Regions from separate parts of the Shewanella sp. ALD9 genome, predicted to be linked through region 1. Evidence: predicted binding sites of a transcription regulator. Region 1 holds the regulator's gene; each other region holds the start of a gene.
The links. Region 1 encodes LexA, which represses DNA repair genes until DNA is damaged. Its sites were predicted from a motif close to TACTGTATNNNNATACAGTA; they were not measured.
Positions count from the first base shown of each region.

Region 2: a site for LexA is predicted at 2,058-2,077, ahead of recA (recombinase RecA). Genes of this name have one in related genera too.
Region 3: a site for LexA is predicted at 2,732-2,751, ahead of CXF88_RS11225 (EVE domain-containing protein). Genes of this name have one in related genera too.

Region 1 is NZ_PJCD01000001.1:146,593-151,150, reverse strand. It holds gene plsB (glycerol-3-phosphate 1-O-acyltransferase PlsB) at 1-2,403, opposite strand, end outside; gene lexA (transcriptional repressor LexA) at 2,668-3,282, shown strand; gene CXF88_RS00725 (SulA-like leucine-rich domain-containing protein) at 3,279-3,785, shown strand; gene coxB (cytochrome c oxidase subunit II) at 4,181-4,558, shown strand, end outside.
Region 2 is NZ_PJCD01000002.1:176,635-181,192, forward strand. It holds gene alaS (alanine--tRNA ligase) at 1-90, opposite strand, end outside; gene recA (recombinase RecA) at 900-1,964, opposite strand; gene mutS (DNA mismatch repair protein MutS) at 2,250-4,558, shown strand, end outside.
Region 3 is NZ_PJCD01000003.1:831,067-835,624, reverse strand. It holds gene CXF88_RS11240 (hypothetical protein) at 642-815, shown strand; gene CXF88_RS11235 (1-aminocyclopropane-1-carboxylate deaminase) at 1,039-2,010, opposite strand; gene CXF88_RS11230 (YccF domain-containing protein) at 2,207-2,620, shown strand; gene CXF88_RS11225 (EVE domain-containing protein) at 2,777-3,244, shown strand; gene CXF88_RS11220 (TIGR00266 family protein) at 3,432-4,220, opposite strand; gene CXF88_RS11215 (LysR family transcriptional regulator) at 4,394-4,558, opposite strand, start outside.

The DNA.
Region 1 (4,558 bases):
CACACTATCAACAATGGTTTGTCTTACTAAAGAGCTGAGTAATTTATTAGCGTTATCACGAATTCTGATCACTTCAGCACGATGTTCGTCGCTGCATAAATAACCCAATTCTTTCAGTTTCACACTCAGGGTGTTATATAATTTTTTGTCATAAAATTCTGGTGCGGTAATGCCATGCAGCGCGCCTAATCGTTGGGCTAACAAATGGCTATCGCGTTCCAGTTCTGAGCGCTCAAGATCAGGTTTTATTGCGAGTAAATTGAAGATAATCGCATAACGTTGCAACGTTTCACTGATAGTTTCAGCAAGCAGTAACACTTGGGTAATATGACGAGGCGTTATCTCAAACTGATCGCTACCGGTCAGTAAACCTTGTTCAACCATGAAATCTAAAATGCTATCCACATGTTGAGGTACATCATCAATGCTCATAAATAGCTCAGCTTTAAGTAATGGATAAAAGTCCATTACAATGCCATGAATTCGCTGGCGATCGCACACGTCATAATGCACTAAACAACTGGCAATTAATGACGGCAACGCCATCAAATGAATAATATTATTACGGTAATAACTCATGGTGATGGCAATTTTTTCATCAACTGAAATAATTTCACCAATAAGGTCTTTGGTACTAACAAACTTATTTAACGACAGACAGTGATCAATAATTGACTTGCCATTACCTTCGGCCACAGAGGTGTAATCGGTATAAGGCACTGTTTTAAGTAAGGCTAAATACAAATCAAGCTGACGTTCTAACTGGCTTCTTTCTAACGCATTTTGCTCTGACGCTAATAACACTAAACTAGTCAATGTTACTGAACTGGCTGCGGCCGCTCCATTGATATTAGTCATTACGCGGTTAGCTAACAAATTAACTGAGGGCGTAAACCAAGATGGTTTTTGGTCAGGATCTTTAGCTAGCTCATCACGCCACTCTGGCGCCTGCTGATTTAAGAACTGTTGTAAATTAATCGGCTCACCAAAATTCACATAACCTTGGCCAAAATTGCCTAACTTACGAATAGCACCAAATACCTGCCATACAGATTCTTTTTTCTTTTTCTTACCGCTTAATTCTTTGTGGTACGTCGCCACTTCCATCACATGGTCATAACCTAAATACACGGGTACTAAGGTTACTGGGCGCTCTATCCCACGTAGCACACTGTTAATTGTCATAGCCAACATACCGGTTTTAGGCGCTAACAAACGTCCTGTACGCGAACGACCTCCTTCAGTGAAATACTCGACCGCATAACCCTTAGCAAATAACTGATCTAAATATTCACGAAATACTGCGGTATAAAGTTTATTACCATTAAAACTACGACGGATAAAGAATGCCCCACCACGGCGGAACATCGGCCCTGCTGGCCAAAAATTAAGGTTAATACCGGCAGCAATGTGCGGCGGAACCATGCCCTGATAATACAAAATATACGACAGTAGCAAGTAATCCATATGGCTACGATGACAAGGAACGTAAACAATTTCATGGCCATCATGATGTAACTGTCTTACTTGCTCGGCACCTTTGATATTGATGCCACTGTATAATTTGTTCCATAACCAAGTCAGGAAACGTTCGGCAATACGCACCAAACTATCAGAATAGTCAGCGGCAATTTCATCAAGGTATTCAATGGCGGTTTCACGCGCTTTCTCGACTGTTACTTTCTTATTTGCAGACTCTTCTTCAATGGCTTTTTTGATAGATTCTGATTTTAATAAAGAGGCAAACAACGCTTGTCGATTCGGTAATTGTGGCCCCGTCATCACTTTGCGTTGACGGCGGAAATGCACACGGGCGACTCGGGTCAATTTGTGAGCAATTCTTTTATCAGTACCATGTTCATCGGCCATATGACGAAGCGATAATGCATTAGAAAACTGGACGAAATTATGGCGTCCTAAAAATAAAATCATTAACCATTTACGTAACCACGTAGGGTTTTCACGTTCAAATACTGCAGCTTTCATGCTGTCTTCTTCTTTACCTGGGGTACGTCCCCAATAAAGGCAAACAGGAACCAACTGTATATCTAATTCAGGGCTCTCACTATGAAGTGACAATAAACTGGTAAAATAATTAAGGAATTTGTCACCACTTTCACGTTTACCAAATAGTGGTTTGCGGCCCTCTAAACAGACCACTCGAGGCACGGTTAAGCCATCAAGCTGTAATGGCTCATAAGGACTGGGCAGACCAAAGCCCTCGGTGATTTCGCTCAACGCGGCAATATCGCTAATAGATTCCGTTTTCATTAAATAAACCAAAGGTTTAGTTGGATCTATATTGAGGTCATCAAAAGGATCGTGAGGGACCACAATGGTCTGTACCATCCACTTTTGAATCCATCTTAATGCTCGTAAAAATATTGAATCTGGTTTTGACATGGTTATTTTCGCAACATAAGCCACTGTAATATTGTCGTATAGGATACCAGAAACCACCCTGCTTACACTATCAGACCGATCTATCTTTACGTTTAAGCTCTCACTATCAGAAATAACATAAGACAGAAAATTAGTAATAGTTAATTAAAACATATTGTTGAGTGATACTTAATCAACAAAATACAAAAAATAGTTGGTTAATACTTGCGCGAACACAAACACTGTATATAATGACAGTCACTGTATAAAAAGACAGGAATCATCATGAGACCGTTAACGCCGCGCCAAGCAGAAATTTTAGACTTAATTAAAAACAATATCGCCGAAACAGGTATGCCACCCACTCGTGCTGAAATTGCGAATCGTCTTGGCTTTAAAAGTGCTAATGCCGCCGAAGAGCATTTAAAAGCATTAGCCAAAAAAGGCTTTATCGAGATCATGCCTGGTACCTCAAGAGGCATTCGTTTACCTCATGAAGAACAGGTTGAAACCGGTCTGCCACTCATTGGACAGGTTGCTGCTGGTGAACCTATTTTGGCCCAAGAGCATGTAGAACAATACTATCAAGTCGATCCAAACATGTTTAAACCCGCCGCAGATTTTTTATTGCGAGTGCGTGGTGACAGCATGAAAAACATCGGCATTTTAGAAGGCGACTTACTCGCTGTACATAAAATGCAGCAAGCACGTAATGGCCAGGTTGTTGTGGCACGTGTTGATGATGACGTCACCGTAAAACGATTTGAACAAAAAGGTAATGTGATTTATCTGCATGCCGAAAATGAAGATTACAATCCGATAAAAGTAGATTTAAGTTGCCAAAGCCTAACCATCGAAGGGCTTGCCGTTGGCGTTATCCGTAATGGAGATTGGTTATGAACAAACTAATGGGCATCGCGCCACGCCACCCGGGCTTATGGGTAGATTTAACTGAAACAGAACTGCATGGCACCCAAACCATTCAAACATTACAAACTGTCACCCAAGGTGAAGCTGAACTGAGCCAATTGTGCAGCCAGTTAGCAATATTGAGCCAGCAAGGCAGATGGATTGTATTAATTAGTCCGCCGCATATTGGCTATAAACATATGCTGGCAAGTGCTGGTGTAAGAATGGATCGCATTTTACTGGTGCACACCAAAGATGAAGTCGAAACATTATGGGCCATGGAGAAAGCGCTCACTAGCGGTACATCGAGCGCAGTAGTAACTTGGACAAGCTCACTTGATGCTCGCGATAGTCGCCGTTTAGAAATTGTCGCCAAAAGTGCACGTGCATTAGGGGTGGTAATTGAAGATGTGAATGCTCACTTACCTCACAAACATCAACTTGTTAGCCCTACATTAGCAAATGGAACAAGTAATTTTTGCTCATTTCACTAAGCACGAACCCTTCATTACCAAGCCCTGTATTGAATTCAGGGTTTTTTTTCATCTTTTTTCAGCCTATTAGCCAACAAAGTGATCTTGATCAATGTTTAATCTACAAGTAATGTGGTTAACAAGGATGAAACATTTTTTATCTTTAATTGGACGTGAATGGTAGTAATCAAGATTACTTTCAGACAAATGAGCCAAATCAAAATTGATAAGTTCAGTAGTAGGTACAAGCGTGGTGCACAGCTAACAATAAAACCGTAGACCGTATGTTTACAGCCACCAAAGTACTTTGAGGTCATCAAACTTTTTTCGGGAACCGAAGAGTTTGCATAGAGCAGAGAATTACTGTGTGACTCTTCTTTGTAGTTGCTATTTGCAATTAGCAGAGGAGTAGTCTTGTGAAGCAATGGTTGTATTGTTTACTGGTGGTGTTTGTAGCACTTCCGCTTGGGGCATCAGAAATGCCCCTCAACATGACTCAAGGCGTGACAGATATCAGTGGCAAGGTTTATGACCTCCACATGACGATTCTTTACATCTGTTGTGCAATTGGGTTAGTGGTGTTTGGGATCATGATTTACTCAATGATTTATCACCGCAAATCAAAAGGCGCTGTCGCGGCCAATTTTCACGAAAGTACCAAAGTGGAAATTGCTTGGACCGTCATCCCTTTCATCATCTTAATCGGCATGGCTATTCCAGCCACCAAAACCTTGATTGCTATGGAAGATCCCAGTGATGCTGATCTCACAATAAAAATTACCGGGTCGCAGTGG
Region 2 (4,558 bases), on a different contig from region 1:
AACAAGCGAGCTGCTATCAACAACCTGATGTCCGTTATCTTCAAAGTACTTTAAAAAAGCGCTTCTTAACTCTGCTGTAGTCTGAAACATGAAATGGCCCTGAATATAGAAAATACGAAAGTAACGAGCTTGGCATGCAAGCCTGTAAATGTAAGCATTATATACTGAATTTACGTCAACATGCGAGATGAGTGGCTCGATTATCCTCTGAGCATAAACCGATAATAATAGTTATTGATAAGCGATCTCACCGACTAAGGTTAACTAAGCTCAACTCGAGCTAATAAACACCTCCCGAACAGCCCGTTACCCAACTAACGACGTTAAATTCACAGGCAATTGGCTCGTTGCTGGCGGTAAGACTGCCTTGTGAGTAAGCAAATGGTCAGCTTGAGATTGCAGATTAATAACAAACCTTTGTTGTCGAGTGTTAGGTCTGTTATCCACATTTGAAGTGAGCTCAATGCCCTCTAATTTAACCAGATAAACCTCCGCTATCACGATAAAAAGAGCGTGGTTAGGAATAACACATTAGCTTTTAAACCAATTGAAAAAGGTAACTGCAGAACTAATAGATTTTTTGGCAAATAGTGTGATTTAAAATGCTAAATAATTCAGAACTAAATCATTAAAAGTATGGGCATTAAAGCTATGTGGGATTATTCAAAGTAACGCAGAGTACCGGATATGACTCAATAACCCTGAGATTGACAATAATCGAGTACTAGAGATTTTTCACATATCAACGTTTTTAACGTTGCAGTTTTTAACGTTGCAGTTTTTAGCGTTATAATTTTTAGGGTTATCGTTTTTAGGGTGTAAACAACAGGGGCTTTTAGCGAGGAATATTCGCGGCGCGCAAGATGCGCTACCGCGATAGATGTAACTGACTGACTAGCTTAGAATACTTCACCCGTTTCAAGGTCAATATTCTCATCACTTTCTGTTTTAGAATCTGATGCATTAGCACCACCATTCAATAACATCGCACGTAAAGTGGTATTAATTTCACTGGCAATGACGGGGTTTTCAGTCAAGAATTTACCTGCATTAGCACGGCCTTGACCAATTTTCTCGCCTTTGTAGCTATACCAAGCACCCGCTTTATCAACTAACTTGTGCGCAACACCTAGATCGACTAACTCACCAGTACGGTTAATACCTTGTCCATAAAGGATTTGGAATTCAGCTTGCTTAAATGGAGCCGCAATTTTGTTTTTAACCACTTTAACGCGGGTTTCATTACCGACAACTTCGTCGCCGTCTTTAATGGCACCGGTACGACGAATATCTAAACGTACTGAAGCGTAGAACTTTAGTGCATTACCACCGGTAGTTGTTTCTGGGCTACCAAACATCACACCAATTTTCATACGAATTTGGTTAATAAAAATAAGCAAAGTATTTGATTGCTTAAGATTACCAGCCAGCTTACGCATAGCTTGGCTCATCATACGAGCGGCAAGGCCCATATGTGAATCACCAATTTCACCTTCAATTTCAGCTTTTGGCGTTAACGCTGCAACAGAATCGACCACAATAACGTCTACAGCACCAGAACGAGTTAACGCATCACAAATTTCTAACGCTTGTTCGCCTGTATCTGGCTGTGAACAAAGTAAGTTATCAATATCTACGCCTAACTTTTTCGCATAAATTGGGTCAAGAGCATGTTCAGCATCAATAAACGCACAAGTTTTACCTTCGCGTTGCGCTGCGGCAATCACTTCAAGAGTTAACGTCGTTTTACCTGATGATTCTGGACCGTAAATTTCAACGATACGTCCCATTGGTAAACCGCCCGCACCGAGTGCGATATCCAATGAAAGCGAACCGGTAGAGATAGTTTCAACATCCATTGTGCGATCTTCGCCCAACTTCATAATTGAGCCTTTACCAAATTGCTTTTCAATTTGGCTTAAAACGGCGGCTAGTGCTTTCTCTTTATTTGGATCAACCTTCATTATAAAACCCTCTTAAGGCATTCAATACGTTTAGTAAAATGCTATTTCGACTTAGGTGAAGTGACGTGAATCATTTCAATATGTTCATCAGTATACTGTATAGTCATACAGTATCAAGTGCTGAGCTGATTTTTTTTTAAACCTTTGAGAATTGATCATTTACATCAATATTTTATCCTCATAAAATTTTTTGTTTGAATCTATTTATACGCTGGGGGCAAATATTGTTAAGATTAGCCCCATAAGATTTACGTCCTACGATTGATTAATAGTGAAGTGTTCATAATGACAGTGATTGATACCAGCGATTTAGAAAAACACACCCCGATGATGCGCCAGTATTTGGGCTTAAAAGCGGCCCATCCTGATATGTTATTGTTTTATCGAATGGGTGATTTTTATGAGCTGTTTTACGATGATGCTAAACGCGCTTCTGAAATGCTGGGTATTTCACTGACGGCTCGTGGAAAAAGCGGTGGTGACCCGATTCCCATGGCAGGCATTCCATATCATGCTGTCGAAGGCTATTTAGCAAAATTAGTTAACATTGGTCAGTCTGTAGCCATTTGTGAGCAAATTGGTGATCCAGCCACATCAAAAGGCCCTGTTGAGCGCCAAGTGGTGCGCATTGTTACCCCTGGCACCTTAACTGACGAAGCTCTACTGCAAGAAAAACAAGACAATTTATTGGCAGCACTGTATCAGGGTAAAAGCGGTTTTGGTTACGCGACTTTAGACATTTCGTCTGGTCGTTTTGTTGTTGCAGAATTACCCACTCGTGAAGCTTTAGAAGCCGAATTACAGCGGACTAATCCAGCAGAGTTACTTTACAGTGAAGATTTTGCTGACATGTTATTAATCAATAACATGAAAGGCATCCGTCGTCGCCCAGAGTGGGAGTTTGATTACGACACGTGTATTAATTTACTGCTCAATCAATTTGGCACCAAAGATTTGCACGGTTTTGGTATTACTGATGCACGATTGGCGTTACAAGCTGCAGGTTGTTTAATGCAGTATGTAAAAGATACCCAAAAGATGGCGTTACCACATATCAACTCGATTGTGCGCTTTAATCAATCTGAATCTATTATTTTAGATGCCGCAACTAGACGTAATTTAGAGTTAACTCAAAATTTATCTGGCGGGCGAGAAAATACCCTATCATGGGTATTAGATAATACCGCAACCCCTATGGGTAGCCGTATGTTACAACGCTGGATCCATGAACCATTACGCAATCGTCAAACTATTCAATATCGCCATAGCGCAGTCAGTGAACTCATTGAGCAAGACTTATATCAAACCTTACATGAGCAACTAAAAAGCTTAGGTGATATCGAACGTATTATGGCTCGTTTAGCACTACGCAGTGCCAGACCACGTGACTTTTCACGTTTAAAGCAAGCACTAACGCTTCTGCCTGAAATCCAGCAAACATTAGCAACATGCCAACAACCTCGATTAAATACGTTAGTGCAATTACTGGGTGAATTCCCTGAACAACATGATTTATTAGAACGCGCTATTGTAGACAACCCTCCCATGTTAATTCGTGATGGTGGCGTTATCCGTACTGGCTATAATAATGAGTTAGATGAATGGCGTAAGTTGAGTGAAGGCGCCAGTGATTATTTAGTCGAACTTGAAGCTCGTGAGAAACAACAAACGGGGATTAACACCTTAAAAGTCGGCTATAACCGGGTTCATGGTTACTATATTGAAGTTAGCCGTTTACAGTCAGATAGAGTGCCACTGAGCTATCAGCGTCGTCAAACACTCAAAGGCACCGAACGATATATCACCCCAGAATTGAAAGAATACGAAGAAAAAGTACTTTCAAGCCAAGGCAAAGCACTCGCGCTTGAAAAACAACTGTGGGAACAACTGTTTGACTTATTGTTACCTAAATTACAAGAATTACAGCAGTTTGCAACGGCTGCTGCCGAGTTAGATATATTAAGTAACTTTGCCGAACGAGCACAATTATTTAATTATCAATGCCCACAAATGACCCACGATATTGGTATTAATATTGAAGCGGGCCGCCATCCAGTCGTTGAACGAGTTAGCCAAGCAGCATTTATTGCTAATCCGGTAGCGTTAACACCGCAGCGCCAAATGCTTATTGTCACAGGTCCGAATATGGGCGGTAAATCTACCTATATGCGTCAAGTTGCATTGATTACATTGATGGCACATATCGGCTGTTTCGTTCCAGCAGACCATGCTCAAATTGGTGAAATCGACCGAATTTTCACCCGTATTGGTGCATCAGATGATTTGGCATCGGGCCGATCAACTTTCATGGTTGAAATGACCGAAACGGCTAATATTTTACATAATGCTACTGCAAACAGTTTAGTGTTGATGGACGAAATAGGTCGCGGCACCTCGACTTATGATGGTTTAGCGCTCGCTTGGTCTGCTGCTGAATATCTAGCCAAAAACGTCAGTGCACTGACATTATTTGCTACTCATTATTTTGAGTTAACCCAATTGCCCGAGCTGTTACCGTCAGTCATTAATGTTCACCTAGATGCAATAGAACACGACGACACAATTGCCTTTATGCATTCGGTACAAGAAGGTGC
Region 3 (4,558 bases), on a different contig from region 1:
TGTATCGACAACTTGGCCGCTATTTATCATTAAGTTGTACCAGCAATAAGGGATGATGAGTGATTTTCGTCATCCCTTTTAACACTATCGACATCCGAGCAAGGTGAGAATTGTTGATAATTAGTCACTAATTGCTATTTTTTAATCGAAAACTGCATTAATTTGATTAAAAATTGAAAAAGACTATTGCCATATGCAAACACTCAGTATATTATCCACACAGATTTAGTTTTCTTGTTAATTTTGGTTACCTACCTGTAAGTCTGCTCAACTTCACTTCGTAAATAAACCCAAGACAAGCTTCTGTACATCGTTTTTGATTTCAATTGATTTCTGTTGATATGATAATTTAAATTATATTCACGTCATCTTGTTGTCATAAAACTATGTTTAACTTACAAAGTTAAGTACTAAATATGTATTCATTTTTTTATGGCTATATGTCATGTGACAACATCAATGTTGCAAGCATAAAATAGACCTTAATCAACTATTTACATATCAACACTTGATTAGTGAGTAAAGGATAGGTTAAGTTAAATCTCGAAACATTAATCTTTTGCAACACTAAAAAATGCCAAGGATATTTTATTGAACAATTTTCTCACCTAATGGTGAATATATAAGAAGGAGTGTGACCTATGTCATACAACATGAATGGACACGAAATTTCAGTTAGCTTTCCGGTTAACTCTATCTCGTCAAACAAGAATTCAATTGCTTTTACCGACAGCCTAGGTAAAAACAAAAAAACCTTTTCAAAACGTATTGAAGCATTAAACTTCATGAAATGGTTAATCTCTGCCAATAAGTAATACCCCCTAACGCTTTGCGTTAATCATTTGCTCTGTTATTTAATAAACTCATTTCTCGGTATCCTCCTCTCACTTACCGATGTTTATTAAAACAGGGCAAAATGAATAACTCACTCGCATCATTTTAAGTTATTCTTCAGCGTTACATCCCAGTTAACCCCTCTAAAATATCTAATTTTATATCAACAACTTATAGAAAAAACATCTTGCATTCACCCTGTAATTAAACAGTGTGCGAAAATTTTCGTTGGTATCTTGGCAACATTGTTTTATTTCCCAAAACTCCCCCCTGATGTATATAGAGAATATCGGTTGCATTGGCAGTTTTACTATTCAAATAATGTTGTAACACTAGAAATCCAACCGGGTCGTACAATAATTCAAATTCAATTCCCGACTGGCATACTGTATTCCACATATCAAAACAACGTCGTGATAGTTTGCCAAAATGATATTTATGACCATCATTAATAATTGTAGGAAAATAAACCTCATCGACTAATTGTGAGAATTGTTGACGTAAATATTCATCCCCTCCCACGGTACTGCAAGTTAACACCTCAATGGTAAAAACTTTCGTTAATGATAAATGAGCCAATTGTTGAGTAAGTTGTTTATTTAAATAAGCCGCAGTGGTCCCCGTACCTGAGGGTAAAAATACCTTTAGCTTATTTTTTTGTTGATCTTGCGCCCATTGAATAATTTCACAGGCAAGTTGTGTTATCCCGGTTTCGGCATACTCACAACGCCCACCTTCAGGAATAAAAAGTAATTGTTTTTTATCTGCGTAGCTTGGATTCGATGAAACAATATATTGCATCGCATCGTCTAAATGCATACTTTGAAGATTTTCAACATCGGTCAAATGACTAACATCAATAATATTGGCGCCATTTTGTATCGCAACGGCATAATTGCCTTGAGGATGTTGTAATAAAAACTCGCTGATATGGCTTACATAGTAATCAAATTTCCACCCTTGCCGCTTAGCCAATACTGACATGGAATATAATGAGTTGGCTTGGGCCGAACCCGATGCCACTAGTTGGGTAATATGTGAATAATCATGATGTAAAAAATGATAAAATTTACGTGCTTTATTACCACTAAAATCAGCATGTAATAAATCATCTCTTTTAATGTAGATGCTGCGGCCAGCAAAGTTCATCGTTTGCACTGGGCTTATCGAAAACATGATTTGTCTCAATCAACTGTAATATGAGCATTTTAACTAAAAAATGATAAATCTCATCGATTCATTTGCGTGAATCCTCGCACTGTTCTATTTATACAATACCACAGCAACACTTAACCCTTAATAATCAACAAATTGAAAACATGGCATGAAAATGGCATTATATTGAGAATATTGACTATTGATAGGAATGAAAATGTCTCTTTTACGCTTAATCTTTAATATTGCTTGGTTTTTAATGGGTGGTTTTGTTATGGGCCTAGCTTGGTGGTTTGTTGGAGTACTGTGCTTTATCAGTATCATTGGCATCCCATTTGGTCGTGCTTGTTTTGTTATTGGCGAACTGGCTTTCTGGCCATTTGGACAAGAGACCGTTAACCGAAAACACATTTCAGGCCAAGAAGATATTGGCACTGGCACGTTAGGTTTGGTGGGTAATGTAATATGGTTTTTATGCTTTGGTATTTGGCTCGCGATTGGTCATCTAGTCCATGCTCTGGCTTGTTTTGTAACGATTATAGGTATTCCGTTCGCGTTACAACATCTTAAGTTAGCCTTATTAAGTTTAACCCCTATTGGTCAAACCGTTATTGCCAAACCGACTTATTAACATTCGTTAATAACCGCTGAATGACCACTGTTGTAAAAAGCCGATAGCATAATGCTGTCGGCTTTTTATTTGCCTAATCGTATCTGCACCGTGTACATTGCCATTCTTAAGCACTGAAAGGTTATTCAGTCACTTTAAAGACAATAATGGGATCACATGAACTATTGGTTAATGAAGTCTGAACCAGACGACTTTAGTATTGATAATCTACAGATGAGTAAGCAGCAAACTGTTGCTTGGCAAGGTATTCGTAACTATCAAGCACGTAATTATATTCGCGATCAAATTACATTGGGCGATGTAGTGTTGTTTTACCACTCTAGCTGTAAAGTTCCTGCCATTGTGGGTTTAGCAAAAATTAGCAGTGAAGCTCAAATTGATAGCAGTGCTTTTGATAACCGTTCACCGTATTTTGATGCAAAATCTAACGCTAATGGGCCTCGATGGTGGCAAGTCGATATTCAATTTATGGCCAAATTTTCTAAGCCTGTGAGCTTGAAGCAATTGAAAGCCGATCCCGCGCTGCAAGATATGGTATTAGTGGCTAAAGGTGCCCGCCTGAGTATTCAGCCCGTCACACAGTTGCAATACCAACACATTATGCAACTAACAACCTTAGAATAATAACGTTAGATTGATGACCTTGCATCGGTAACCTTGAATTAAAACAGACCAGCTTGTCAGCAGGCCAGTAAACATCTTCTTTAAATCAGCCTCCTAAAGACAGCTCAGACTACGTAAACACTATTAGCTATAAATAGTCTGAGCTCAAATACTAACGGCACAGTGATAAGATCACGCAATGCCCATATTAGTTAATCATTCGCCCTATTCCGCCAAGTACAGAACCTTCACCTTGGTCTTTGCCACCACTTGATGGTGCATGAGCAATAATTCTGTCAGCCATACGAGAAAACGGTAAGCTTTGTAACCACACAGTCCCATGGCCTTTTAAGGTTGCAAGGAACAAACCTTCACCACCAAATACCATCGACTTTAATGAGCCTGCACGCTGTATGTCATAATCAATCCCGGGAGTGAATCCAACTAAACAACCTGTATCGACTCGCAATGTCTCACCGTGTAATTCTTTTTTAATCAGTGTCCCACCAGCATGCACAAACGCCATGCCATCACCTTTAAGGCTTTGTAGAATAAATCCTTCACCACCAAAGAAACCGGTGCCTAATCGCTTATTAAACTTCATGCTTACTTGCGTGCCTAAGGCTGCCGCTAAAAAGCTGTCTTTTTGGCAGATAAGTTCGCCTTGATGTTGAGCTAAGTCTATAGCCAAAATAGTGCCAGGAAATGGCGCAGCAAATGCCACTTTTCGTTTTTGTTGACCTTCATTAGTAAAGTGGGTCATAAAAATACCCTCACCCGAAATGGCGCGTTTACCGGCACCAAGTAGCTTGCCAAAAAAACCGGATTCGGGTTCAGAGCCATCACCCATTCTGGCCTCAAACATAATGTCTTCTTCGAGGTAAGTCATCGCACCCGCTTCAGCAATAACAGACTCATTTGGGTCTAATTCAACTTCAACCAGCTGCATGCTAGAACCTATAATTTCATAATCTACTTCATGACTTTTCATGCTCATTTTCATTCCTTAAAAATTTATTTAATGTTTGCAGTCGCCCAATTCAGTATTAAGGCATTATTCCTTATGGATGATTTAAGGTAACAAAATGATCATCCATTTAACATGACAACATTTCAATAAAATATCCGCGTTCTGTTGCCACTGCATTTGTTTACCAATTGTGTCCATCGTTAACCTAAACCCGCACCGCTCAATCCTGATTGTTGTTGCAATTGATATTGAGCAAATTCTTGCAAAATAAGCTCGGTAAATAACTGCCCAGCTCGCCCAAGCGGACGTTCAAGTGTAGAGACTAATTGCGGTGTAAAACTAAACCGATTACCACCAATAAAATC